Humidesulfovibrio mexicanus: one gene and its partner. The protein of the gene in region 1 interacts with the protein of each later gene in a pairwise test. Links are inferred from orthologs where the notes say so. Each region holds a gene or a part of one and is shown on either strand. Other genes may lie near its edges.

Region 1 (7,717 bases):
GGCGAGCCGTTGCTCGGCTGGGTGCTTTCGGCCCTGCCCAGCTGGGGCGACTTCTGGCGCGAGTGGGAGCAGGCCGTGGAGGCCCGCGACGAGGCCAGGTTGGTGAAGCTCTCCGAGCGGCAGCACCGCTTCGAGGAGCAGTACGGCTACAACCCGGAGCACAAGGCCAGGGCCATCCTTTCCGGACTGGGCTTCGAGGAGGGCGACCTCTCCCGGCGGCTGGAGCACCTCTCCGGCGGCTGGAGAGAGCGCGCCAAGCTGGCCCGCGTGCTGCTGCAGGGGGCGGACGTGCTGCTTCTGGACGAGCCCACCAACCACCTGGACCTGGAGGCCGTGCAGTGGCTGGAGGAGTACCTGCTGGCCTTCAAGGGCACGCTGGTCTTCGTGGCGCATGACCGCGTGTTTCTGGAGCACGTGGGCTCGCACGTGCTGGTGCTGGGCCTTGCCCGGCCGGTATTGCGCCAGGGCTCCTTCAGCGATTTCCTGGCCTGGATGGACGAGAACGCCGAGCAGCGCGTGCGCGAGGCCGCCAAGCTCACCGCGCGCATCGACCACGAGCAGGAGTTCATCCGGCGCTTCCGGGTCAAGGCGCGCAAGGCCGCCCAGGCCCAGAGCAAGCTCAAAAAGGTGGAGAAGCTGCAGGACGAGTTGGACCGGCTCAAGGGCGACGCCTTGGGCGGCCGCGCCGGGCGCAGGCTGTCCTTCCGCCTGCCGGAGCCCCCGCGCGGCGACAAGGTCGCGGTGAACGCCGTGGACCTGGAGTTCAACTACGACAGCCGCCACGGCCGCGTCCTGTGGCCCAGGCTCAATTTCCAGATCTTCCGCGGCCGCAAGATCGCCCTGGTGGCGCCAAACGGCGCGGGCAAGTCCACGCTGCTCAAGGTGCTTATGGGAATGCTTGCGCCCACCCACGGCTACGCCAAACTGGGCCCGGCCACCCAAGTGGGCTATTTCAGCCAGCACCAGACCGAGATCCTTCGGCCCACGGGCACGGTGATGGGCGAAATGCGCCGCCTGTGCGACCCCAAGTGCACGGAGGAGCAGCTCATGGGCGTGCTGGGGCTCTTCCTGCTGGGCGAGGGCTACTTCGAGCGCCCCGTGGCCGCTCTTTCCGGCGGGGAGAAGAGCCGACTCGTCATGGCCAGCCTGTTCCTGGGCCGGGCCAACCTGCTCATTCTGGACGAGCCCACCAACCACCTGGACTTGGAGACCCGCGAGGGGCTGGTGGCCGCCCTCAAGGACTTCGAGGGCACCATCTTCATGGTGGCGCACGACCGGCACCTGCTGGCCGAGGTGGCCGAGGAAATCTGGTCCCTTGGGCCGGAGGGCCTGGTGCAGCACCACGAGGGCTTCGAGGCCTACGACGCCAAGCGCCGCGCCGCCCTTGCCGAGGCCCGTCTTGGCGCCCGGCGCGAGGCCAGGAAGCCGGAAGGCGTCCCCGCCGCCCAGGCCACGGCCAACGCTTCGGCGCAGGCCGCACCCCAGCCGGATGACGACGAGCAGGGCGCGCGGCGGCTTTCCAAGGAGGAGAAACGCAAGCTGGCGGACAGGCGCAACGCCCTGTCCCGCGCCCTGAAGCCCCTGCGCGACGAATACGCCAAGTGCGAGAAGGATCTGGAGCGCGTGCTTGGGGAGCAGGGCGAGCTGGAGGCCAAGATGAACGACCCCGCCACCTACGAGAGCGGCGGCGACGCCCTGGCCGTGAACAGCCAGTACCGCGAGGTGTCCGACTGGGCGGAGAAGCTCATGGAGCGCATGGCCGCCCTGGAGGAGCAGATGGCCCAGGTGCAGGCGAAGATGGGGGCGGACCTCGATGGTTGACGCCAGCGGCGCGCTTCTCGTGGTTGCGGGCGTGGTCTGGCGGGACGGGCGCTTCCTTGGAGTGGAGCGCCCTGCGGGCAAGGCGCACGCGGGCTGGTGGGAGTTCCCCGGCGGCAAGGTGGAGCCGGGCGAGAGCCTAGCGGCCGCGCTGGTGCGCGAGCTTGAGGAGGAGCTCTCCTTCACGGCCACGCGGCTCGCCTTCTGGCGCGAGAAACGCTTCGACTATCCGCAAGGGCCGGTGCTTCTGCATTTCTTCCACGTCACGGACTTCACCGGCGAGGTCATCCCCCGCGAGGGGCAGCGCTTCGCCTGGTTCACTCCCGGTCAGGCGGACGCATCCATTTTTCTGCCCGCCAACGCGGACATCGTGCCCGCGCTTTGCTGGCCCCTTTGAGGGCGCGCCCAGGCGCTTCCCCGGCAGGCCGCCTGGCGGTCCGGCCCCTTTGCCTTCCCCGTCCCAGCGCCTTTCGTTTCCGCCCCTGCGGCCCACGCATTGCGCCCCGCCGCGAGAAGGAGTATGCACTCAATTTCTGCGCCCACCCCGGAGTCCCCCCAATCTTGGCGCGCAACCAGCAAGGAGCGGAAACGCTTGCAGATCGCGGAACTTATCCCCACACGGAAGCCGTTCTTTTCCCTTGAGTTCTTTCCCCCCAAGGAGCGGGAGACCTGGCCCAGGTTTTTTGCCGAGGTGGAGAAGCTCAAGGCCGTGAACCCTCTGTTCGTCTCGGTGACCTATGGCGCGGGCGGCGGCACCCAGGCCAACACGCTTGACGTGGTCACCCACCTCAAGCGCGAGCTGGACCTTGAGCCCATGGCGCACCTGACCTGCGTGGGCGCGTCGTCCGCAGCCCTGCGCGGTTTTCTCGAAGCCATCAGCCGGGCGGGCATAGACAACGTGTTGGCGCTTCGCGGCGACCCGCCCAAGAACAACCCGGACTTCCGCTTCGAAGGCCAGGAGTTCCAGCACGCCTCGGACCTGGTGCGCTTCATCCGCACGGAGTTTCCGGCCATGGGCATCGGCGTGGCGGGCATTCCCACCATGCACCCGGAGTCGGCCAGCCTGGACGACGACCTCAAATGGGTGCGGCACAAGGTGGACGCGGGCGGCCAGTTCGTGGTGAGCCAGCTCTTTTTTGAGAACGAGCTGTTTTTGACCTACGTGAAGCGCCTGCGCGAACGCGGCGTCACCGTGCCGGTGCTGCCGGGGGTCATGCCCATATTGAGCATGAAGAGCGCGGAGTTCATCGCCACCCTGAATGGCCGGGCGGTGTTCGGCGGCTTCTACGAGGAGTTGGAGCGCGCCTTTGCCGCGGGCGGCGACGAGGCCGTGCGCGCGCTTGGCCTTGCGCGCGCCGTGGCGCAGGTGCAGGGCCTCATCGACGCGGGCGTTCCGGGCGTGCATCTGTACACGCTGAACCGGGCCGAGGCCTGCCTTGCAATCGTCGACAAGATCACCTTTCCATAAACGGAGTGCAACATGAGCGCGAAGAATCCCAAAGTGGCAGTGGTGGGCGCTACCGGCGCCGTTGGCCGTGAAATGCTTGAGGTGCTGGCCCAGCGCGAGTTCCCCGCGGCCGAGGTGGTGCCCTTCGCCTCCTCGCGCAGCGCGGGCAGCAAGGTGGAGTTCAAGGGCGCCGAGCTCACCGTGCGCGAGCTGAAAGAGGACTCCTTCGCCGGGTTCGACCTGGCGCTGTTCTCCGCGGGCGGGAGCACCTCCGAGAAGTTCGCCCCGCTGGCGGCCAAGGCAGGCTGCGTGGTGGTGGACAACTCCAGCGCCTGGCGCATGGACCCGAAGTGCCCGCTGGTGGTGCCGGAGGTGAACCCCAACGATCTTTCCTGGCACAAGGGCATCATCGCCAACCCCAATTGCTCCACCATCCAGATGGTGGTGGCCCTGAAGCCCCTGCACGACGTGGCCAGGATCAAGCGCATCGTGGTCTCCACCTACCAGGCCGTGTCCGGCACCGGGCAGAAGGCCATCGCCGAGCTGGAGGGCCAGGTGGTCCGGCTCATGAACGGCAAGGAAATCGAGCCCAAGGTGTACCCCTACCAGATCGCCTTCAACTGCCTGCCGCAGATCGATGTGTTCCTGGACAACGGGTATACCAAGGAAGAGATGAAAATGGTCAACGAGACCAAGAAGATCATGGGCGACGACTCCATCCGCGTCACGGCCACCACCGTGCGCGTGCCCGTCTTCTATGGCCACTCGGAGTCCGTGAACATCGAGACCGAGAAGAAGCTTACGGTTGAAGAGGTCCGCCAGATTCTGGCCAGCGCGCCGGGCATCATCGTGGAGGACTTCCCCGAGAAGAAGATCTACCCCATGGCCGTGAACGCCGCCGGCCAGGACGACGTGTTCGTGGGCCGCATCCGCGAGGACGAGTCCATCGAGAACGGCATCAACCTGTGGGTCGTGGCCGACAACATCCGCAAGGGCGCGGCCACAAACGCCGTGCAGATCGGCGAGGAACTCCTCCGCCGCAATCTGTTGCGGGTGCCGTCGTAAGGCGGCGGGGAGCCCATATGCGCGTTGCGGATTCCACGGACTACCTGGAGGCCCTGCTGGAGGCCATACGGCCCGGGACCGAGGAGGTGCTCGCCTTCTACGACCACCGCGTGGGGGTCATCGGCACCGACGCCCGGCTCATGCTCATGCCCTGGGACGACCATCTGGTCCACAGGGGCGACGGCGTGTTCGAGTCGCTCAAGTACGAGGGCCGCAAGCTGTACCAGCTGGATGCGCACATCCGGCGCATGAAGATCTCCTGCCAAGCCATCCACCTGGAGCCGCCGTGCTCCTGGCAGGAGTTGAAAGAGGCCGTCGTCGAGGTCGCGGCCGCGGGCAACGAGCCCGATGGTTTGATCCGCGTGCTTTTGGGGCGCGGGCCGGGCGGCTTCGGGCTCGACCCCTACGAAAGCCCGGTGCCGAGCCTGTACATTGTGGCCTACCGCCTGCACCTGCGGCCGGAGAGCGCGTTCGAGAAGGGCGCCACGGCCATGCGCACCTCCATACCGGCCAAGCAGGCCTGGATGGCCACGGTCAAGACCACCAACTACCTGCCCAACGTGCTCATGAAGCGCGAGGCCGTGAACAACCGCGTGGACTTCCCCCTGTGCTTCGGCCCCAACGGCTTTCTGGCCGAGGGCGCCACGGAGAACGTGGCCCTGGTGGACGAGGCCGGGCGGCTGGTGATTCCGGAGTTCACCAACTCCCTGGCGGGCACCACCCTCATGCGCGCGGTGGACCTGGTCAAGGGAGACATGCCCGTGGTCTTCAAGGGCGTGAGCGAGGACGAGCTGTTCGCCGCCCGCGAGGTGATGATGGTGGGCACCAGCTTCGACGCCATCGGCATCGTGCGGTACAACGGCAAGCCCATCTTCGACGCCCGGCCCGGCCCGGCGACCCGGCGCATTCGGGAGCTGCTGCGGGACGACCTGAAGCAGAACGGCCTGGCCTTCTAGCCCCGGCCGGTTGACGAAAACGCCGCGCCCGGCTTCTTCCGCAAGCGGAGGAGGCCGGGCGCTTGCGCGTTTCCGGCCTGTGCTGGGGCGGCAACCAGGGAGCCGCCAGGTCAGGCGAAGCCGTCTTGACGTTCGGCCCGTCCCAAAGTAGAAGCACGCGCATACAGGGGCCGCGTGACTGGCGAAACCGTGGAGCCAACCACGAGGAAGCGCGGGTCTCCCCACCAGCCGCTCGCCTGGGCTGCGCCGCCGCCGATCCATCGGACGCCGGAGGCGTACCACCGGAACCCTTCCTCCCCCGGAAGGCGCACTGGGAGGCGACCATGCCCGGAATCTCTCCAAAAACCCTCGTTCTGTCGCAGGCGGCCAGCCTGGGCGACCTCAGGCGCGACATGTCGCTTTCGGCCGTGGTGGCCGGAATCATCGCCGTGGTGGTCTCCTACGGCGGCCCTGCGGCCATCATCTTCCAGGCGGCCAGCCAGGCGCAGCTCACCCCGGACCAGCTCACCAGCTGGATCTGGGCCATCTCCATCGGCTCCGGCCTGTGCGGGCTGGTGCTGAGCCTTGTGTACCGCGCGCCGGTGATCATCGCCTGGTCCACGCCGGGCGCGGCGCTTTTGGCCGCGGGCTGGACGGCCTACCCCTACCCGGAGGCCATCGGCGCCTTCGTGTTCGCGGCCGTGGCCATCACCGTGTTCGGGGCCACCGGGCTCTTCGGCGCGCTCATGGAGCGCATTCCCCAGGCCGTGGTGGCGGCCATGCTGGCGGGCATCCTGTTCCGCTTCGGGGTGGAGGTGTTCACGGCCATGCGCGCCACGCCCGCCCTGGTGGCGCCCATGTTGGCCTGCTACCTGCTCATGAAACGCGTCTGGCCGCGTTACGCCATCGTGGCCACCCTGCTGGCCGGGCTTGTGGCGGCGGCGGCCCTGGGTCTGCTGGACTTCTCCCTGGTGGAGGCCAGCATTGCCCGGCCGGAGCTTACCGCGCCCCGCTTCAGCCTTGGGGCGCTCATCGGCCTCGGGGTGCCGCTGTTCATGGTCACCATGACCGGGCAGAACGCCACGGGTCTGGGCGTGCTGCGCACGGCAGGGTACAAGACCCCAGGCGGCCCGCTGGTGGCGGCCACGGGCGCGCTCTCCACCGTGCTGGCCTTCTTCGGCTCCCACGGCATCAACCTGGCGGCCATCACCGCAGCCATCTGCACGGGGCCGGAGGCTCACGGCGACCCGGACAAGCGCTACGTGGCCGGGGTGGCCTGCGGGCTGGCCTACCTGGTAGTGGGGCTTTTCGGGGCCACGCTGGTGGGGCTGTTCACGGCGCTGCCGCCGGGACTCATCGCGGCCATTTCCGGGCTGGCGCTCTTCGGCGCGCTGCAGAACGGCCTCACTCAGGCCATGGCCGACGAGGCCCGGCGCGAGGCCGCGCTGGTGACCTTCCTGCTCACCGTGTCCGGCGTGTCGGTGTTCGGCGTGGGCTCGGCCTTCTGGGGGCTCGTTGGCGGCGTGCTGGCCGACTGGGCGCTCACCGCGCGCCGCAGCCCGGCCAGCTAGCCAAGCAGGGGGCAGGCCGGGGCTTCCCGCCCTGGCCTTGCGTTCAGTAGGGCAGGGAGCGCGCGTCCGGCGGGGCGATCTCCTCCCAGTCGGCGAGCGGGGCCAGGTCCTGGGGCACGAACTCCCAGCGTTCGCCGGAGCGCAGGGCCTGCTCGGGCGCATCGTCGGCGATGACCTGGTCCAGGGCCTTGGCCGCGTTTTTGCGGTCGTCCTCGTCCAGGGCCATGATGGTCTCGGGGTGGCGGTCGCCGTCGGACATGACGCGGTACACGAGATAGAGCTGTCGCATGGGAGCCTCCTTCAGTGTGTGCCGCGGCATCATGCCCCAAGGCCGCGCCGTGCGCAACGCCCCCGCCTTGACTGCCCGGCCCCGGCGCACCTACTGTGTCCAAGCTCAGCGTTTCTGCACCCTCACCGCCGGAGTCCCCATGCGCTTCTATCTTGTCTTCACCGCCATCTTCATGTTCATGCTGGGCATTTCGCTTTTGCAGGCGCGGCGGCAGGTGGGCGTGGGCAACCACGCCTCGCTGGTGCTCATGGCCTACGGATTGGCGGTCAGCCTGCTGCTCGCCTCCACGCGCGCCATGCCCGACACCTGGTCCCTGGACTTCGCGCGGGTCATGTGGTGGCTGGGCTACGGCACCTTTGCGGCGGTGTCGTACCTGTTCCTGTTCCAGGTGTGCCTGCTGCTGGCGGAGCTGGCAGCGCGCTTCCTTGCGCCCGGAGTGCTGGGCTTTTTCCGGTCCTGGCGGGCCTTGTGCCTGGCCTTCGGCCTGACGGCGCTGGTGCTGGCCTACGGCAGTTGGGAGCTGTGCGACGTGCGCGTGCTCTCGCGGCAGATGGTCTCGGCCAAGGTGGCGCGTCCGGTGCGCATGGTGGCG
Region 2 (5,454 bases), on another replicon or contig:
GTGCCCAGCCGCCTGTCCCAGGGCATGTTCTACGCCCTGCCGCAGAGCCCGCAGATTTTCAAGCAGCTCTTGATGGTGGCCGGGCTCGACCGCTACTTCCAGATCGTCAAGTGCTTCCGCGACGAAGACTTGCGCGCCGACAGACAACCCGAATTCACCCAGATCGACATCGAGATGAGCTTCCCGGACGAGGAGCAGATCATGGGCATGGCCGAGGGGCTGGTGCGCACGCTCTTCAAGGAGACCATCGGCGCGGCGCTGCCCGAGGCCTTCCCGCGCATGACCTACAGGCAGGCCATGGACGAATACGGCTCGGACAAGCCGGACATCCGTTTCGAGCTCAAGCTGGTGGACGTGAAGGACATCTTCGCGGGCGGCGGCTTCAAGGTCTTCGCGGCCGCGCCCTGCCTGAAGGCCCTGCGCGTGGCGGGTGGGCTGGAGCTCTCCCGCAAGGAGATCGACGACTACACCGAGTTCGTCAAGATCTACGGCGCGCAGGGGCTGGCCTGGATCAAGGTCAAGGAGGACGGCGAGTGGCAGTCGCCCATCGTCAAGTTCTTCTCCGAGGATGAAAAGAAGGCCCTGGCCGAGCGCCTGGGAATGCAGAACGGCGACATCGTGTTCTTCCAGGCCGCGCCCGAAGACGTGGCCAACGCGGCGCTGGGCAACCTGCGCCTGAAACTGGGCGAGCGCTTCGGCCTCATCGACGAAAAGGCCTTCGCCCCGCTTTGGGTGACGGACTTCCCCCTGCTGGAATACGACCCCGAGGACAAGCGCTGGGTGGCCAAGCACCACCCCTTCACCTCGCCCCAGCCGGGCCAGATGGAGACCATCGCCAGCGATCCGGGCGGGGCCCTGGCGCGCGCCTACGACCTGGTGCTGAACGGCTCCGAGATCGGCGGCGGCTCCATCCGCATCCACACCCCGGCCGCGCAGAAAGCCATGTTCCAGGCCCTGGGCATCGGCGACGAGGAGGCCGAGGAGAAGTTCGGCTTCCTCATCGAGGCCCTGAAATTCGGCGCGCCCCCGCACGGAGGCATTGCCTTCGGCCTGGACCGCATTATCATGATCCTCACCGGGGCCAAGAGCATCCGCGACGTCATCGCCTTCCCCAAGACCCAGAAGGCCACCTGCCTGATGACCGAGGCCCCCAACGTCGTGGGCAAAAAGCAGCTGCGCGAGCTGGGCATACAGCTCAGGGAAAAGCCTGCGGAAGCCCCGGCAGAGCAGCAAAAGAGCGAGGCGTAGATGGCCAAGCTGCCCATCGTCACCTATCCCCATCCGGTGCTGTCCCGCGTGGCCGACCCCGTGGCCGAGATCACGCCCGAGATCAGCCAGTTCATCGCCGACATGCTGGAAACCATGTACGAAGGCGACGGGGTGGGCCTTGCCGCGCCCCAGGTGAACAAGAGCCTGCGCATCATCACCCTGGACGAGACCGGCCCCAAGGAGCGCAAGAAGCCCATGGTGCTGGTGAACCCGGTGTTCGTCACGCGGGAGGGCCAGCGCGATTCCGAGGAGTCCTGCCTGTCGCTGCCGACCTTCTCGTGCAAGCTCAAACGCTATGAGCGCGTCGCCGTGCGCGGGCTGAACGAAAAGGGCGAAGAGGTGGAAGTGGCGGGCGAGGGCCTGCTGGCCATCATCCTGCAGCACGAGATCGACCACCTGGACGGCAGGACGCTGCTGGACCACGCCAGCCGCCTCAAGCGCACCATGTACGAAACCAAGGTCAAGAAATGGCGCAAGGACTAAACGGCCTGGAATCCTACGAGGACAACCTCGTGCCGGAATCCGCGCCGGAGTTCCCCGTGCCCTCGCCGCCGCTCAAGGTGGTGTTCATGGGCACGCCGGACTTCGCCGCCGCCAGCCTGAACGCGCTTTTGGCCTGGCCCGGCGCCACGGTGGTCTGCGCGTACACCCAGCCCGACCGCCCCTGCGGACGCGGCCAGGAGTGCAAGCCCTCGCCCGTAAAGCTGGCCGCGCAGGCCGCGGGCATAGAGGTGCGCCAGCCCCTGAACTTCAAGGCCCAGGCCGATGTGGACGCCCTGCGGGCGCTCTCCTTCGACGTGCTGGCCGTGGCGGCCTACGGGCTCATTCTGCCGCAAAGCGTTCTGGACGCGCCCAGGCTCATGCCCATGAACGTGCACGCCTCGCTGCTGCCGCGCTGGCGCGGGGCCGCGCCCATCCAGCGCTGCCTGGAGGCGGGCGACCTGGTGACGGGCATCACCATCATGAAAATGGAGCTCGGCCTCGACTCCGGGCCCATCCTGCTCCAGCGCGCCCTGCGCATCGCCGAGGCCGACCACGCGGGAACCCTGCACGACGAGCTGGCGCAGCTTGGCGCGGATGCCCTCATCGAGGCCCTCTCGCGCCTGCCCCTGGGACGGCTCATGCTGCTGCCCCAGGACGAAACGCGCGTGACCCACGCGGCCAAGCTCACCAAGGACGAGGGCCGCATCGACTGGGGTCGCGAGGCCCAAGCCGTGCACAACCACATCCGCGCCATGCACCCCTGGCCCGGCGCATTCTTCGACTGGGAGCAGGCACCGGGCAAGACCCTGCGCCTGTCCATCGAGCCGGGGAGCATCGGCGGGGAGGTTCCGGCCGGAACCAAACCGGGGAGCATCCTGGGCGTCGTGGCGGGCAGGCTCGCCATCGCCTGCGCGGACAGACTGTACCTGACCCCGCGCATCACCCCCCGGGGCAAGAAACCGCAGGACGCCCAGGCCTTCGCCTGCGGCTACCTCAAAACCTGCCAGGGCTAGCGCCCCACAGGCCGCCAGGGGGACGCGTGGACGGCGCCATCGGCACCCGCAAACGCCTGTTCGTAGGGCTCATCTGCAGCACCTGCGCCCTGGTGTGCGCCTTTCTGGTGCTGTTGTGGGTGGTGCCCTATGTGGGCCTCACCAACATCCACCCGGCCGCGCCCTGGGTGCTGGGCGCGGTGGTGGGCCTGCTGCTGTTGCTGGTGGTCTGGGCCTGCCTGGGCCTGCTGCTCAGCATCGCCATAAAGCGGCCCCTGCCCCTGGTGGGCCGCGTGCGCGGGGTGACGGTCAAGCTGCTTTTGCCCCTCATGAGCTTACTCGGCCGCAGCCTCGGCTTCTCCAAGGAGGACATCCACACCTCCTTCATCAAGGTGAACAACGAACTCGTCCTGCGCGAGCTGGGCCGCTTCGAGCCCTCGCGCATCCTGTTGCTCATGCCGCACTGCCTGCAGAACAGCCGCTGCGACATGCGCCTCACCTACGACATCGACAACTGCCGCCGCTGCGGCCTGTGCCCCATCTCCGGGCTCATCGACCTGCGCGACCGCTACGGCGTGCACCTGGCCATCGCCACCGGCGGCACCATCGCCCGGCGCATCGTGGTGCAGAAGCGCCCGGCCATCATCATCGCCGTGGCCTGCTACCGCGACCTGTCCTCCGGCATCCAGGACACCTACCCCCTGCCGGTCTTTGGCGTGCTGAACGAACGGCCCAACGGCCCCTGCCTGGACACCACCGTGCCCCTGGACCGCCTGGAGGCCGCGCTCAAGCGCTTCTTGATACCGGGCTAATTTCCGCCCGGCCCCTTGCGTCGTCGCCAGCGTATACGTATGTTGCAACAATGCTGGACCGCACCCTCACCGACGCCCCGCCGCACGACTGTTTCCGCCGCTTCGGCGACCGCACCAGCTCCCTGGCGACCCTTGGCGCACAGTTCGAGACGCGCCGCGTCCAGGGGCGGCAAGGACTGGTCCGGGTCGTGACGCTTCCCGCCGCGCTGGTGGCGGCCAGCGAGCCCCTGGCCGCAACGGAGGACCGCGCCGCAATGCTGGCGGAGCTGGCGCGCGAAGCGGCCTTTGAGGGCAGGCGGCTGGCGGCCCTGCCCCTGGGCCAGGACCTGGCGGACCAACTGCGCGGCCTGGGCTTCCACGTCTGGCAGATCGGCAGCGAGCCGGTGTTCCGCCTGGCCGAGTACTTCGCGCCCGGGCAGGATCCCTACGCCCGGCACAGGGTGGCGCAGGCCCTGGCGCGGCGCGGGGCCGAGGTCTCGGAGCTGGAGCTCTCCGCCCTGCCGAAGCCCGAAATCCAGACCCTGCGCACGGAGATGGACGAGGTGGCCGCGCTGTGGCTGGCGCAAAAATGCTGCCTGCCCCTGGGCTTTCTGGCCCGGGTGGAGCCCTTTGCCCAGCAGGAGTCCAAGCGCTACTTCCTGCTGCGCGTGCGCGGGCGGCTGCAGGGCTTCATCGCCGCCGCGCCGGTGTGCCGACAAGGCCGCGTGCTGGCCTATTACTTCCAGGACATGCCCCGCAGGCCGGACGCCAGGGCCGGGGCCGGGGAACTGCTGCTCATCGAGACCATGCGCCTGCTGGCCGCGGAGGGCGTGGCCGAGGCGCGGCTGGGCATGGCCCCGCTGGCGCGCATCGCGCCGCAGGCGCCGGGCTCGCGCCTGCTCTCCCTGCTCCATCGCCGCTGGACCTGGGGCTACGACTTCCGCTCCCTGGCGGAGTTCAAGGACAAGTTCTCGCCCACGGCCTGGGAGCCGCTCTTCCTCGCCTCCACCTGCCCCAGGCTGTGCACGGCCCTTCGCGACGCCCTGCGCGCCCACTTCCCGCAAGGCCTGCTCCGCCCCTTCCTGCATCTGGCCGCCGCCAGCGGAGGGGTGGAGCTTGCGCCCAAGGCCCTGCCCGTGCTGGCCCATCCGCCAGCGGAGATCATCCCCGGCAGTCCGGCGGAACTGCTGCGCCGCACCTGGCTTACCTGCCTGCTGGCGCCGCTGTTCATGGGCCTGCACCTGGCCCGGCTTGCCTGGCCGCCCCTGGACGCCCTGTACCACGCCTCGGGCTACGTGCCCGGCGCGGTCACCTGGCAGGGCGTGCTGCTGGGGCCGCTGTTCCACAACCACTGGCTGCATCTGCTGGGCGACCAGCTCTCCTTTCTGCTTTTCGGGGCCGTCATCGAGGCCCTGCTTGGCCTGCGGCCCTACCTGCTGCTTCTGGCCGCCGGGCTCTGGCTCTCCAACCCCCTCACCCACGCCCTGTGCTGGGCGCTGCTCAGCTGGTCCGCCCCGCAGGCCTGGGCCGCCACCCTGGCCGAGGTGGACTACGGCTCCAGCAACGCCGTATTCGCCATGGCCGGGGCCCTGGCCGCCCTGCTCCGCCAGTGGCGGTCCATCCTGCTGCCCTTCGCCCTGTACGGGCTGTTCATCTGCTTCGCCCGGCACAGCTGGCTGGCCCTGCACCACCTGCTGACCCTGGGCCTGGGCTTCGCGGCCCTGCGCTGGTGGATGTGGCGGAGGGCCCGGAAAAACGCGAAAGGCTAACCGCGCAGGGCCGGAGGGCCTCAGGCCCCGGCGCTCCACAGCCCGGCCAGGGCCTCGCGCTCGGCCAACAGAATGTCCAGGTAGTCCAGCTCAAGGGCCAGCAGCTCGGCGTCCCCGGCCCGCAGCCATTCCGACAGCCAGCCCAGCCGC

What was found. The genes of interacting proteins can lie anywhere in the genome.
Region 2: the proteins of CHB73_RS12040 (region 1) and def interact in binary tests that used the Escherichia coli proteins (3 or more experiments, as listed by UniProt). The link is inferred for Humidesulfovibrio mexicanus from one-to-one orthologs.

What each region holds. Positions count from the first base shown.
Region 1 is NZ_FZOC01000005.1:145,298-153,014, forward strand. Bases 2,507-5,314 are described here. They hold CHB73_RS12040 (aspartate-semialdehyde dehydrogenase), read left to right. Parts: upstream 2,507-3,298; coding sequence 3,299-4,330; downstream 4,331-5,314. Other genes in these bases: CHB73_RS12035 (methylenetetrahydrofolate reductase), read left to right, coding at 2,507-3,286; CHB73_RS12045 (aminotransferase class IV), read left to right, coding at 4,348-5,286. Also shown: CHB73_RS12025 (ABC-F family ATP-binding cassette domain-containing protein), read left to right, coding at 1-1,821; CHB73_RS12030 ((deoxy)nucleoside triphosphate pyrophosphohydrolase), read left to right, coding at 1,814-2,215; more of CHB73_RS12035, read left to right, coding at 2,411-2,506; CHB73_RS12050 (benzoate/H(+) symporter BenE family transporter), read left to right, coding at 5,610-6,836; CHB73_RS12055 (hypothetical protein), read right to left, coding at 6,880-7,125; CHB73_RS12060 (metallophosphoesterase), read left to right, coding at 7,265-7,717.
Region 2 is NZ_FZOC01000006.1:66,337-71,790, forward strand. Bases 1-3,000 are described here. They hold def (peptide deformylase), read left to right. Parts: upstream 1-1,248; coding sequence 1,249-1,752; downstream 1,753-3,000. Other genes in these bases: aspS (aspartate--tRNA ligase), read left to right, coding at 1-1,248; fmt (methionyl-tRNA formyltransferase), read left to right, coding at 1,737-2,765; CHB73_RS12605 (DUF116 domain-containing protein), read left to right, coding at 2,792-3,000. In the rest of the region: more of CHB73_RS12605, read left to right, coding at 3,001-3,556; CHB73_RS12610 (DUF2156 domain-containing protein), read left to right, coding at 3,607-5,304; CHB73_RS12615 (phosphotransferase), read right to left, coding at 5,325-5,454. UniProt on the Escherichia coli protein: Removes the formyl group from the N-terminal Met of newly synthesized proteins. Requires at least a dipeptide for an efficient rate of reaction. N-terminal L-methionine is a prerequisite for activity but the enzyme has broad specificity at other positions.